One region of the Photobacterium damselae subsp. damselae genome, then DNA from elsewhere that is predicted to be linked to it. Evidence: predicted binding sites of a transcription regulator. Region 1 holds the regulator's gene; each other region holds the start of a gene.

Region 1 (4,259 bases):
CTATCCTCTCATCACGCAATAGCACTAAAAGCTTCTAACCTTCATTTGCAGCTGGGCAGAAAGACCTTACTAGATAATGTTGATTTAGAAATAAGGTCTGGGCAAATAACCGCGCTGTTAGGTCCAAATGGTGCCGGTAAAAGTAGTCTACTGAAGGTATTAAACGGTGAAATAACGCCAAATTCAGGATCGATTGAGATCTTTTCAAGACCCAAAGATCATTGGCCATCTGAATTATTGGCAAAACACATGGGTATATTGCCGCAGCACAGTACCCTATCGTTCTCATTTCTTGCTCATGAAGTTGCAGAGCTTGGTGCGATGCCTTTAGCAATATCAAATCATCAAGCGCAACAACTAGCGGCTAAGAATATGGTTAAAGTTGGTGTGGATCATCTCGCAAACAGGCTTTATCCAACGCTATCTGGCGGGGAAAAACAGCGCGTTCATTTTGCCAGAGTATTAACCCAGTTATCGCACTCTGGCGAACAATGTATTTTAATGCTTGATGAACCCACATCTGCTCTTGATCTTGCTCATCAACATCATACTTTAGAGATTGCACAAGCGCTTTCACAACAGGGTGCTGCCGTTATCATTGTTATTCATGATCTGAACTTAGCCGCTCAATACGCGGATCGTTTGATCATTTTGAACCAAGGCAAAATTCAAGCTGATGGTACGCCATGGCAAGTACTAACCCCAACCGCAGTCGAAAATGTTTACGGCTGGCCAGTTCAAGTTATCGCTCATCCAGAACATAACTACCCGGTTATTTTGGCTTAATGTCTCTGTTATGAGCAGAAATTGTGCCATTAATCGATAAAACCAATGAATATTTACGTTTAATTACATTCAAATTTATTGATGCCTATCAAGTATTTTCCGCTTCAAGCACAGAAACATTGCACTCGCGCAGACTCTAGGTAAAATGTGATCGCAAGCGATTACACAATGTAATAGAATCGTATAATATTCACTTATAGCACTTGTTATCAAAAAGCCGCTCTTTATGGTGCGGCTTTTTAGCTTTTAGCGGGTTTCACAATACAAACCCGATTACTTGCTTAATCATCTAAACTTTAGCTAATTATTAGAGATTAAAAGCAAGATTAACTGTGTGGTGATAACAAACTGAATAGCCAGAGAGACTCAACGTAGAGCTGGCTAACCAATTTGATATCGAAAGAATTGCGGTCTGACTCTAGACCCCCATTATTAGAAGAATAACTATGGCAACGATTAAAGATGTTGCACGTATGGCTGGTGTTTCAACGACGACAGTCTCTCACGTGATCAATAAAACGCGCTTTGTCGCAGAAGCAACACAAAAGAAAGTTATGGCAGCGGTTGATGAGCTTAATTACGCTCCAAGTGCTGTTGCTCGCAGTTTAAAATGCAATACAACCCGTACAATCGGTATGTTGGTAACTAAATCAACCAACCCATTCTTTGCTGAAGTTGTTCACGGTGTTGAAGAGTACTGTTATAAAGAAGGTTATACGCTTATTCTGTGTAATACAGAAGGTAACCTATCGAAACAACAAGATTACCTTCGCATGCTAGCAGAAAAGCGTGTCGATGGTCTGCTTGTTATGTGTTCCGATCTGGATGAGAAACTGCTTGAGTTGCTAGAACGCAAAAAAGATCTGCCTATGGTTATCATGGATTGGGGCCCAGAGTCACCACATACAGATAAAATCCAAGATAATGCAGAGCATGGCGGCTATATTGCAACTAAACACTTTATTGAAAATGGCCATACCAAAATTGGTTGTTTGTCTGGTCATGAAGACAAGTCAACCTGTCGCGAGCGTCTTAAAGGCTTCCGTAAAGCGATGGCAGAAAGCAATCTATCTGTAAATGAAGATTGGATTCTTGAAGGTGATTTTGAGTGTGATACGGCAGTAAAAGCGGCGCAAGACTTTATCGCGATGACTGAACGTCCAACGGCTATTTTCTGTTTTAATGACATTATGGCTATGGCGATGATCAGCACATTTGAACAAGCAGGATTACGAGTTCCTGATGATATTTCAATTATTGGCTATGACAATATCGATTTAGCGCCATATTTTTCACCGCCATTGACAACAATCCATCAGCCAAAACGTCGTTTAGGTAAAACGGCTGTTGAAATTTTAATGGATCGCGTCAAAGATAAGAATCATGAGCGTCAAACTTTTGAAATGGCGCCTGAGCTCGTTATTCGTAAGTCGGTAAAGAATCTTAATTAATTGGGAATCTATTCCAAATATGAAGCCAATATTCAATATTGGCTTTTTTTATATAAAAAGAAAGACTAAACAGGTCTAATCAGTTTAATGAATTAAAATTTATTCTGTATTCATTTTACCTTAACCAAATTACGATTTAAAAAAAGGTTAATAATAGGATATGTTCGTAACACTTTATTCTTAAAGCGCTTTTTTGGCTGATAATTAAACATTTCTTATGCATCTATATTACTCATTTTAAATTATTAACTGAATCAACATCACAAATTTTGCAACTTCATATAAAAAATATTAAGCTATCTACGTTAACCTTTATCAGTTACGAACAGGGCAAACTATCTTGAAAGAGATAGGACGCAAAGCTTCCGGCCTAAAAGTTTATATACATAAACTCATGGTAGCGGGGTTGCCGATAATCAAAATATCAATGTCATGAATCTTAGGGTTTCTGACAGAATATTTAGTTATTCTGATAATCTAAATCCCCGCTCTGATGTTAGGTGACTCATGATTATTTTCACCGAGAAGAAGCATGGACAAACCAGTATTAAAAAACACGTTAAAATTATTTGAATGTTTTGGGCGTATCAAATCACGCTCTATGTTTGGAGGTTTTGGTATATTCGCGGGTGATACTATGTTTGCTCTGGTAGTAAACAATACGCTACATCTACGGGCCAATTGCCATAATGAAGGGGAATTTAAAGCACTGGGACTAAAACCCTATATATATTACAAAAAAGGATTTCCAGTTGTCACAAAACATTATGCCATTCCTGACTATTGGTGGGATGATACTCAATGCTTAATCAAGCAAGGTGAACTCTCTCTCCAAGCGGCAGAAAAGGATAAGGAATCCAAATCAAAAGCAACACCTAATCGAATTAAAGATCTACCTAATCTACGCTTAACCAATGAACGCATGTTAAAAAAAGCAGGAATTGAAACCGTTGAGCAATTATTTGCTGTTGGTGCTCTTGATGCATTTAAAGCACTACAGTCATCTCAAGGAGACTCTTTAAATCTTGAACTATTGTGGGCACTTGAAGGAGCTATCAGTGGTCAGCATTGGTCAGTAATTACTGAACAGCGTCGCCATGAGCTACTTTCGTCATTAAATTAAAAACAATACTCACAATACGTTGGCTAAATTAACACTTAAGTAGAGAGGCTATTATCAGCCTCTTTTTTTATCAAACAAGTTACATAACAACTGATTAATATATTAATAATCTTATATATCTAGGTTAAAACCACCCATTAAATATAAAACACAGTTTTTAAAAAATAATCATATACAGACATACAAAAAATAAATACAACTAAAGTTTATTGAACAAAGTCACAAAGTTTACACCCACCTTACATCAAAACTACCCTTCACTCATTTTTCCGATAATATAGTTATAGTTTGAGGCTTATATAGGAATACGGGCACTCAAATAATTAAATACTTAGAGATGCTAATGTTGTATGAGGCGATTATGAGTTGTTCCAACCCATTTCCAGGACAAACTACAAATATTTTTAAAGACAAGTTTTGTAAATGGCCAAGACTACTTCAAATTAGTATCGTTCTCTCTTTTCTACCTATTTTTGCCGTTCTCATTGCAGTAAAGCAAAATATAGCCTCATTACAATCACTCTCTGATACCATTGTCGTGATGGGTTTTTTAAATATCTTTCTTCTTGTTTGGGGTTTGATCCTATTTTTTAAGGCTCGCAAACATTGGTATCGTAATTACCACATAGGGAAAAGCCTATTGGTTGCGGTTCTTCCGGTTTTTTTGAGTGGTTATATCCTCATCAACGATCTTCCTGATAATCGTACCGTGCAGCAAGAAACCTCTAAAGTTGTAGAATTTTCCATCAACTAATCGATTTTTAAAGATTTTTTGCTTTTGCTGAAATAAAAACGCGCTACCCTCGGTCTTTGTTGCTAATTCAGTACACTTTGACAGTAAGGGTTGTCCGTGCGCATTCAAGCTAAGAAAAAATATTCCATCTTTATCCGCCCATTAC
Region 2 (4,259 bases), 1.6 Mb from region 1:
TGTATCGCTGAGTTTATCGGAACAGGTTTGCTGATCTTTTTTGGTGTTGGTTGTGTTGCCGCACTGAAATTGACTGGCGCAGACTTTGGTCAATGGGAAGTTAGCGTTATGTGGGGTCTAGGCGTTGCCTTGGCTATCTACTGTACCGCTGGCGTTTCTGGTGCTCACCTAAACCCAGCTGTCACACTGTCCCTAGCCGCTTTTCATGGCTTTGATAAACGCAAAATTGCTCCATTCATTATTGCCCAACTTTTAGGTGCATTTTGTTCTGCTGCATTAATCTATGGTTTATACAGCAATTTATTCACCGAGTATGAAGCAACTCATCAAATTGTTCGCGGTTCACAAGAGAGCTTAGCGACTGCTGGTATCTTCTCAACCTACCCTCATGCAGCCTTAAGCTTCTTCGGTGCATTTGCAGTTGAGTTCACCATTACCGCTGTTTTGATGTTTGCTATTTTGGCCATTGGTGACCAAAAAAATGGAGCTGCACGTGGTGCTCTAGGCCCAATCCTAATTGGTGTATTAATCGCCGTAATTGGTGGTTCTCTTGGTCCACTAACAGGCTTTGCAATGAACCCAGCTCGTGACTTTGGCCCTAAATTCTTTGCTTTCTTAGCTGGATGGGGTGACATGGCACTGACTGGTGGTAAAGATATCCCTTACTTTATCGTCCCAATTTTAGCGCCTATTTGCGGTGCACTCTTTGGTGGCTGGCTATATCCAAAAGCTATTGGTGTTTACCTACCAGGCAATAACTGCACTTTACCAAATCAATGTGAAGGCGCAGAAGAGATCAAACAAGAGGCGGCATAATCCCCCTCTGCACTAAGAAAACGAACATAACTATAGGTGGCAACCTAAAAGGATTGCCACCAACCTACTACCCTATATAGAGACCCATTAGAGGAATTGATCATGACTACTGAGCAAAAATACATTGTGGCACTGGATCAAGGCACCACCAGCTCTCGAGCAGTTGTACTCGATCAAAATGCCAATATCATTTGTAGCTCTCAGCGTGAATTTACCCAAATTTATCCAAAATCAGGATGGGTTGAGCACGATCCTCTCGAAATTTATGCAACTCAAAGCTCGACCTTAGTTGAAGCTTTAGCAAAAGCAGGTATCCGCAGCGATCAGGTTGCTGCAATTGGTATTACCAACCAGCGTGAAACCACCATCGTTTGGGATAAAACTACCGGCAAACCGGTTTATAACGCGATCGTATGGCAATGCCGTCGTACGGCCTATATTTGTGAAGATTTAAAACAACAAGGCCTAACGGATTATATTCGTGATAACACAGGTCTTGTGGTCGACCCTTACTTCTCTGGTACTAAGATCAAATGGATTTTAGATCATGTAGAAGGTGCTCGCGAACAAGCAGAAGCTGGTAACTTATTGTTTGGTACTGTCGACACTTGGCTAATTTGGAAGATGACCCAAGGCCGTGTCCATGTAACAGATTACACCAACGCATCTCGTACCATGCTATTTAACATCAATACGCTAGAGTGGGATGAAAAACTACTCAAAGCGTTAGATATTCCACTTTCAATGATGCCTGAGGTAAAACCATCATCTCAGGTCTATGGCCAAACAAATATTGGTGGTAAAGGCGGTACTCGTATTCCAATCGCAGGTATTGCAGGTGACCAGCAAGCGGCATTATTTGGTCAAATGTGTGTAGAACCAGGCCAAGCGAAAAACACCTATGGTACTGGCTGCTTCTTGCTTATGAATACAGGTAAAGAGAAAGTCTCTTCTAGCAATGGTCTATTAACTACGCTGGCTTGTGGTCCAAAAGGCGATGTAGCTTACGCTCTTGAAGGTGCGGTCTTTATGGGTGGCGCATCCATTCAGTGGCTACGCGATGAAGTGAAGTTACTCGATGATGCAAAAGACTCCGAATACTTTGCCGAAAAAGTTGGCAGTGCAAATGGTGTTTATGTTGTACCTGCCTTTACAGGTCTTGGCGCGCCATATTGGGACCCGTATGCTCGTGGTGCAATCGTAGGTCTAACTCGCGGTGTGAATTCAAACCATATTATCCGCGCAACGCTTGAAAGTGTGGCTTACCAAACACGTGACGTACTTGATGCTATGCAGGCAGACTCAGGTATTAAACTGGGCACATTGCGTGTTGATGGCGGTGCAGTAGCTAATAACTTCTTAATGCAGTTCCAATCAGACATTCTAGCGGCAGAAGTACATCGCCCAGTTGTGACTGAAGTGACCGCATTAGGGGCTGCATACTTAGCAGGTCTTGCGGTTGGTTTCTGGGATTCAATTGATGAACTCCAAAACAAAGCACAGCTAGATCGTAAATTTGTACCTTGCCAAGACGATAATAAACGTAATCGCCGTTACCGTGGTTGGAAACGTGCCGTTGAATGTGCTAAAGGTTGGGCACTAGACGAAGAGTAATCCTCTATCACATAAGTAACATTAGGGCTTGAGTATTTTCTTAAGCCCTTTTTTATTACCCTCTTATTTATACCTACCTTTGATATCTGCGACTTCCGTTATGTTCTCTCCGATTTTTATTTCTGATGACTTAGGCAAATTAATCTAGATCACGGAAAATCGGATCTTTTTAAAATACGCAAACGATTCACTGGCAATTGTGTTACACTTCGCGCCAGTTCAATATCCCACAATTGTTTTATTTTGGAGTGATCATGAAACGCGATTTAGCAATGGCATTTTCTCGTGTTACCGAGGGAGCTGCACTGGCTGGATATAAATGGCTGGGCCGAGGTGATAAAAACGCTGCCGATAATGCAGCGGTTGAAGTAATGCGTACTTTGCTAAACCAAACTGAGATCGATGGTGAAATCGTGATTGGTGAAGGTGAAATCGATGAAGCGCCAATGCTGTACATCGGTGAAAAAGTGGGAACAGGTGGCGATGCAGTTGATATTGCGGTTGACCCAATTGAAGGGACTCGCATGACGGCTATGGGTCAGAATAATGCTCTTGCAGTTCTTGCCGCAACGGAAAAAGGCGCCTTCTTAAAAGCCCCTGATATGTACATGGAAAAATTGGTTGTAGGTCCTGCTGCTAAAGGGGTTATTGACCTAGATGCACCACTGGCTGACAACTTAGAAAAAATCGCAACTGCTTTAAATAAATCACTCCATGAGTTAGTGGTCATTACTTTAGCAAAACCACGTCATGATGAAGTTATTGCTCAAATGCAAGCCATGGGTGTTCGCGTGTTCGCAGTACCCGATGGTGATGTTGCAGCTTCTATTCTTACCTGCATGCCAGACAGTGAAGTTGATGTGATGTACTGTATCGGTGGAGCCCCAGAAGGTGTGGTATCAGCGGCAGCTATTCGTGCTTTAGGTGGTGATATGCATGGTCGTCTACTTCCTCGCCATCAGGTGAAAGGAGACTGTGAAGAAAACCGTCGCTTAGGTGAAGATGAAATTCGCCGCTGTCATGAAATGGGGATTGAGCCTAATACTCTACTGCGCATGGAAGACATGGCAAAGAGCGATAACGTAATCTTTGCTGGAACAGGTATTACTAAAGGAGATCTGTTAGAAGGTATCCATCGCCAAGGTGATATCGCTACGACAGAAACGCTATTGATTCGTGGTAAATGTCGCACCATTCGTCGCATTAAATCGACTCACTATCTTGAGCGCAAAGACGACGCGATCAAACAACATATTCTATAAGGTTTTTGCACAATAAAAGCAAAAGCTATCGCAAATATAAAAACGTGCTTCGGCACGTTTTTTTTATCGCTGTTGATTTTGTAAAGTAATTGCTTTATTTACTAGGCTATAGGGATAATACTCTACATTGAACTTGATCATCAGGACCTTGCTGGGAGTCGCATGAAAACCAACGACAAAATACTTCACTTACTTAAGCGCGAAGGTGCAACCACAGCAAAAAGTATTGCAGAGCGTTTTGAATTGACCACGATGGGGATCCGTCTCCAGTTACAAGCTTTAGAGCAACAAGGCTTAGTGGAATATTTTGATGTTAAAGTGAAGGTAGGTCGTCCACAACGTCATTGGCAACTCAGTCAACAAGGCCATAACCAATTCAGTGATCGCCATGACGATCTGTTAATTCAAACCTTTGATGCAGTAGAAAATCTATTTGGTCATGATGGTCTTACTCGGGTGATCAAAGAGCGAGAACAGCAAAGTTTATTGCACTATCAAGCGCATATACCAGCAGATGCCACGCTCGCAGAAAAACTTAAGCTCTTTAGTGCTCTTCGAGATCAGGAA
Region 3 (4,259 bases), 990 kb from region 1:
AGGTAAGCTTAATTCTCGAGCTAACACGACTTGAGTAAAACCCACCTGCTCTAAAAATTCGACCTTTTCTTTATCGCGGTTATCAATTTGCGTACTCGCGTGTAAAGCCAGTGGTGGAAGATTCAGTTGTAGAATACCCATATCCTGCACAATCAGAGCATCCGCGCCTGCATGATAGATATCCCAAATCAACTGTTCTGCCTGAGCTAATTCACTGTCAGACAAAATCGTATTAAGAGCAACAAATACCTGAGCATGGTATCTATGAGCAAATTCACACAAACGCTGGATATCTTCAATACTGTTTCCGGCCGCGGCACGAGCACCAAAGGCAGGACCACCAATGTAAACCGCATCGGCACCGTGCTTAATCGCCTCAATACCAAAATCGGCATTTTTAGCTGGAGCAAGAAGCTCAATACGATTTGAAATGTTATTTAATGGCGCTGTCGATAATTCAGAGGCTGACGTCATGATTATTTACGTATGTTAGAGAAAAGAAATTGTGACAAGTATAACACTCATATAATTAGGATTAGAGAGGTCATCTATAGTAAATACTTACTAAAAGTGGTGTTTTTTTATCCTTTAAGAGATTTCACTCATACCTGATTTTGTGTCATATCTTTTCTATCACAACACAAAAACACAATTAAAACAGATAGTTAAATATTATCTTAAAATAGGAGTCGATAAATATAAGTGTGGCTAAGACTAGGTTAAATAAGTAACTTGTAATAAAATATCCACATAATAAATCGCACAATGCGGAGAGATTTTGCAATGTCAGTAAAAGGTCGAATTCACTCTTTCGAATCTTGCGGAACCGTTGATGGCCCAGGTATCCGTTTTATCGTGTTTTTACAAGGCTGCTTAATGCGCTGCCAATATTGTCATAACCGAGATACTTGGGATCTAGATGACGGCAAAGAGATCACGGTAGACGAACTGATTACCGAAGCTAAATCTTACCGCTTCTTTATGAACTCATCTGGTGGTGGCGTAACAGCATCTGGCGGCGAAGCTATGTTACAACCAGAGTTTGTGCGTGATTTCTTTCGCGCCGCGCACGCAGAAGGCATCCATACTTGTCTAGATACTAACGGTTATATTCGTAAACATACGGATGTTATCGATGAAGTATTAGATGATACTGATTTGGTGATGCTAGATTTAAAACAACTGGATGATAGCATTCACCGTGAGCTGGTTGGTGTACCCAATAAACGTGTATTAGATTTTGCTCGTTACTTACATCAGCGCGGTCAAAAAACATGGATCCGTTATGTGATTGTTCCTGGCTATACCGATGATGAACGTTCTGCTCATTTACTGGGGGAATTTATCCAAGATATGGATAACATCGAGAAAGTTGAGTTGCTGCCTTATCACCAACTTGGTGAACATAAGTGGGAAGCAATGGGCTTTGATTACCCTCTAAAAGGTGTAAAACCACCGAAAAAAGAGACAATGGAAAAGATCAAAGAGATCATCCAAAGTTACAATCCAGAACGTAAGGTAATGTACTAAGTACGCGTAATTAGCTTAGTTTGAACAATTACATAATAAAAAGAGCGCTATTTTGAAGCGCTCTTTTTGTATGAATTGGTTCACGATATAAAATAGCGATATCGTAACGCAAACTGGCAACTTAAAATGGATGGGTATTAGCTGAAATCATAATTACAACAAAGGCAATTAGAAATGCCATAATACCGATAGAAATAGGTGCTGTATGCTGAATTTTAGTTACAGGTTCTTGCTCAGTCATTGTGGTTCCTTTATTGGCGATATTTTTATAAATTTATTCTCTCGCAAGATAAATTGATTTAAATCAAAAAACCACAATAGAATTTGAAAAGGATGTTTGCAAAATTCGCTATAGATTTTTTATCAGCAATTATGTATACCTTAAGAAAATATTTCGCATTTCTAACCTACTGGATTTACACACCTTCTTTTATTTCTATAAAAACCTCCTACTTATTACGTATTTTTCCTATTTATCCATGATAAAATTATGGTATAAACACAGCGCAAACGTTTGCGTAATTAAAAATACCGCAAAATATAGCATTAACCACCAATCCGCTTTTAACTTGCAGCAACGATTTTTCGATGCCGTTACTCTCATAAGGATGCGCCTTAATGAAAAGTGATATTCAAATTTGCCGTGAGACAATTCTCACTCCAATTGATCTAATCGCCCAACAAGCTGGCATCGAACCACAAGATCTGACCCCTCAAGGAACATTAAAGGCTAAAGTAAAGCCTGCGATTTTAAATCGTTTAGCAAATAAGCCAGAGGGTAAGTTAGTCCTTGTTACCGCCATTACACCCACTCCACTAGGCGAAGGAAAAACGGTAACCACAATTGGTTTGGCCCAAGGTCTGGCGAAGATCAATCAATCCGTTATGGCTTGTATTCGTCAACCATCAATGGGACCTGTATTTGGCGTTAAAGGTGGAGCTGCAGGTGGTGGTTATAGTCAGGTCGCACCTATGGAAAAGCTGAATCTTCATCTTACTGGTGATATCCATGCCGTAACTGCAGCTCACAACTTAGCGGCTGCCGCTCTTGATGCTCGCCTATACCATGAACAGCGTCTTGGCTATGATCTATTTAGCGAAAAAACAGGCTTACCTGCACTGCGCATTGATATTGATCGCATCGTCTGGAAACGAGTGATGGACCATAATGATCGCGCTCTTCGCATGATCACTATTGGTCAAAACGAACCAGGTAAAGATATTAATGGTATCGAGCGTCACGATGGCTTTGATATTTCAGCAGCGTCAGAGTTAATGGCTATTTTGGCCCTTTCTAATGACTTAGTGGATATGCGTGCACGTATCGGAAAAATCGTGCTTGCCTATGATCTTGATGGAAATCCAGTTACGGCAGAAGATCTACAAGTAGCAGGGGCAATGGCGGTTACCATGTGTGAAGCGATTGAACCAACCTTAATGCAAACGTTAGAAGGTGTACCGACCTTAATTCATGCCGGACCGTTTGCTAATATTGCTCATGGTAATTCATCAATTATTGCTGATAAAATCGGTCTAAAACTGGCCGATTTTGTTGTAACAGAAGGTGGTTTTGGCTCAGATATGGGCTTTGAGAAAGCGTGTAATATTAAAGCCCAACAGGCAAAACGAGGCCCTGACTGTGCCGTTGTTGTTGCCACATTACGCGGGTTAAAAGCCAACTCAGGTCTTTACGATCTTCGCCCTGGCCAACCCCTACCGGATACTATTTTTACACCAGATACTAATGCCTTAACTGCTGGTTTTGACAATCTGCGTTGGCATATTAACAATGCAGCCAAATATGGGGTTCCTGTGGTGGTTGCGATTAACCGCTTCCCACAAGACAGTGATGAAGAGCTTTCTCGACTTAAAGAGATGATCCTTAATACTGAATTTAATGTTCATGTCGATGTTGCTCTAAGTGAAGCCTTTGCCAAAGGTGGCGATGGCGCAACAGAGCTTGCCCATGCCGTGGTCAAAGCCTGCCAGACTCCAGCAAACTTCACCCCACTCTATCGTTTAGAGCAATCATTAGAAGAAAAACTTATGTGTGTGGCAGAGGTCGGTTACGGCGCTCAAGCGATCGAGCTCTCTGATTTAGCCAAACAACAACTGGCTCAATTTAAAGCACAAGGGTTTGATAATCTAGCCGTTTGTATGGCTAAAACGCCACTGTCTATTACGACCGATCCTGCGATTAAAGGGGCACCAACAGATTTTGTTGTTCCAGTAAGAGAATTAAAATTATGTGCAGGCGCAGGATTTGTCTACGCACTATGTGGCAATGTAATGACTATGCCCGGCCTACCAGAAAAACCCGCATATATGAATCTGGACCTAGATGCAGATGGCAATATTATCGGTTTAAGCTAAGCTTTAACTGCTCATTTTATGCTTTATTTCCCAAGCCAAGATTTTTTCTTGGCTTTTTTATATTTTTAATTAAATAACCTTTTAAAACATAATGTTATATCTAGAACAAAACCATCAAATCACCAACAATTAGGATAAAAGATAGGCGATTGATGTTATTTCGCTTAAAATTGTTCTCAGGTCGTCGTCAGATCAATTTTTTTTAATCGTAAACTGGCTAATCTCAAGGCAGATAAAAAACAATTTAAGGCTAATTCACATGGAAATGACTAACGCTCAACGTCTGATTCTTTCAAATCAATACACATTAATGGCGCAGATGGATCCTGATAATGCGGCTAAGTATCACCGCCTAC

Evidence for each region. Region 1 encodes PurR, which represses purine synthesis genes. Its sites were predicted from a motif close to TNANGNAAACGTTTNCNTNA; they were not measured.
Region 2: glpX (class II fructose-bisphosphatase) is a predicted target of PurR. The motif match lies at 2,605-2,624, and genes of this name have one in related genera.
Region 3: WAX86_RS11050 (formate--tetrahydrofolate ligase) is a predicted target of PurR. The motif match lies at 2,033-2,052, and genes of this name have one in related genera.

Annotation. Positions count from the first base shown of each region.
Region 1 covers NZ_CP146970.1:1,493,760-1,498,018, reverse strand. Annotated here, with positions in the region: gene WAX86_RS06820 (heme ABC transporter ATP-binding protein) at 1-786, shown strand, start outside; gene purR (HTH-type transcriptional repressor PurR) at 1,233-2,237, shown strand; cyclic di-GMP riboswitch class I at 2,557-2,651, shown strand; gene WAX86_RS06810 (TfoX/Sxy family DNA transformation protein) at 2,770-3,360, shown strand; gene WAX86_RS06805 (hypothetical protein) at 3,722-4,114, shown strand; gene WAX86_RS06800 (carboxymuconolactone decarboxylase family protein) at 4,211-4,259, shown strand, end outside.
Region 2 covers NZ_CP146970.1:3,079,931-3,084,189, forward strand. Annotated here, with positions in the region: gene WAX86_RS14145 (MIP/aquaporin family protein) at 1-816, shown strand, start outside; gene glpK (glycerol kinase GlpK) at 919-2,430, shown strand; gene glpX (class II fructose-bisphosphatase) at 2,685-3,692, shown strand; gene WAX86_RS14160 (metalloregulator ArsR/SmtB family transcription factor) at 3,855-4,259, shown strand, end outside.
Region 3 covers NZ_CP146970.1:2,488,514-2,492,772, forward strand. Annotated here, with positions in the region: gene WAX86_RS11040 (U32 family peptidase) at 1-474, opposite strand, end outside; gene pflA (pyruvate formate lyase 1-activating protein) at 784-1,530, shown strand; gene WAX86_RS11050 (formate--tetrahydrofolate ligase) at 2,149-3,903, shown strand; gene WAX86_RS11055 (YfbU family protein) at 4,163-4,259, shown strand, end outside.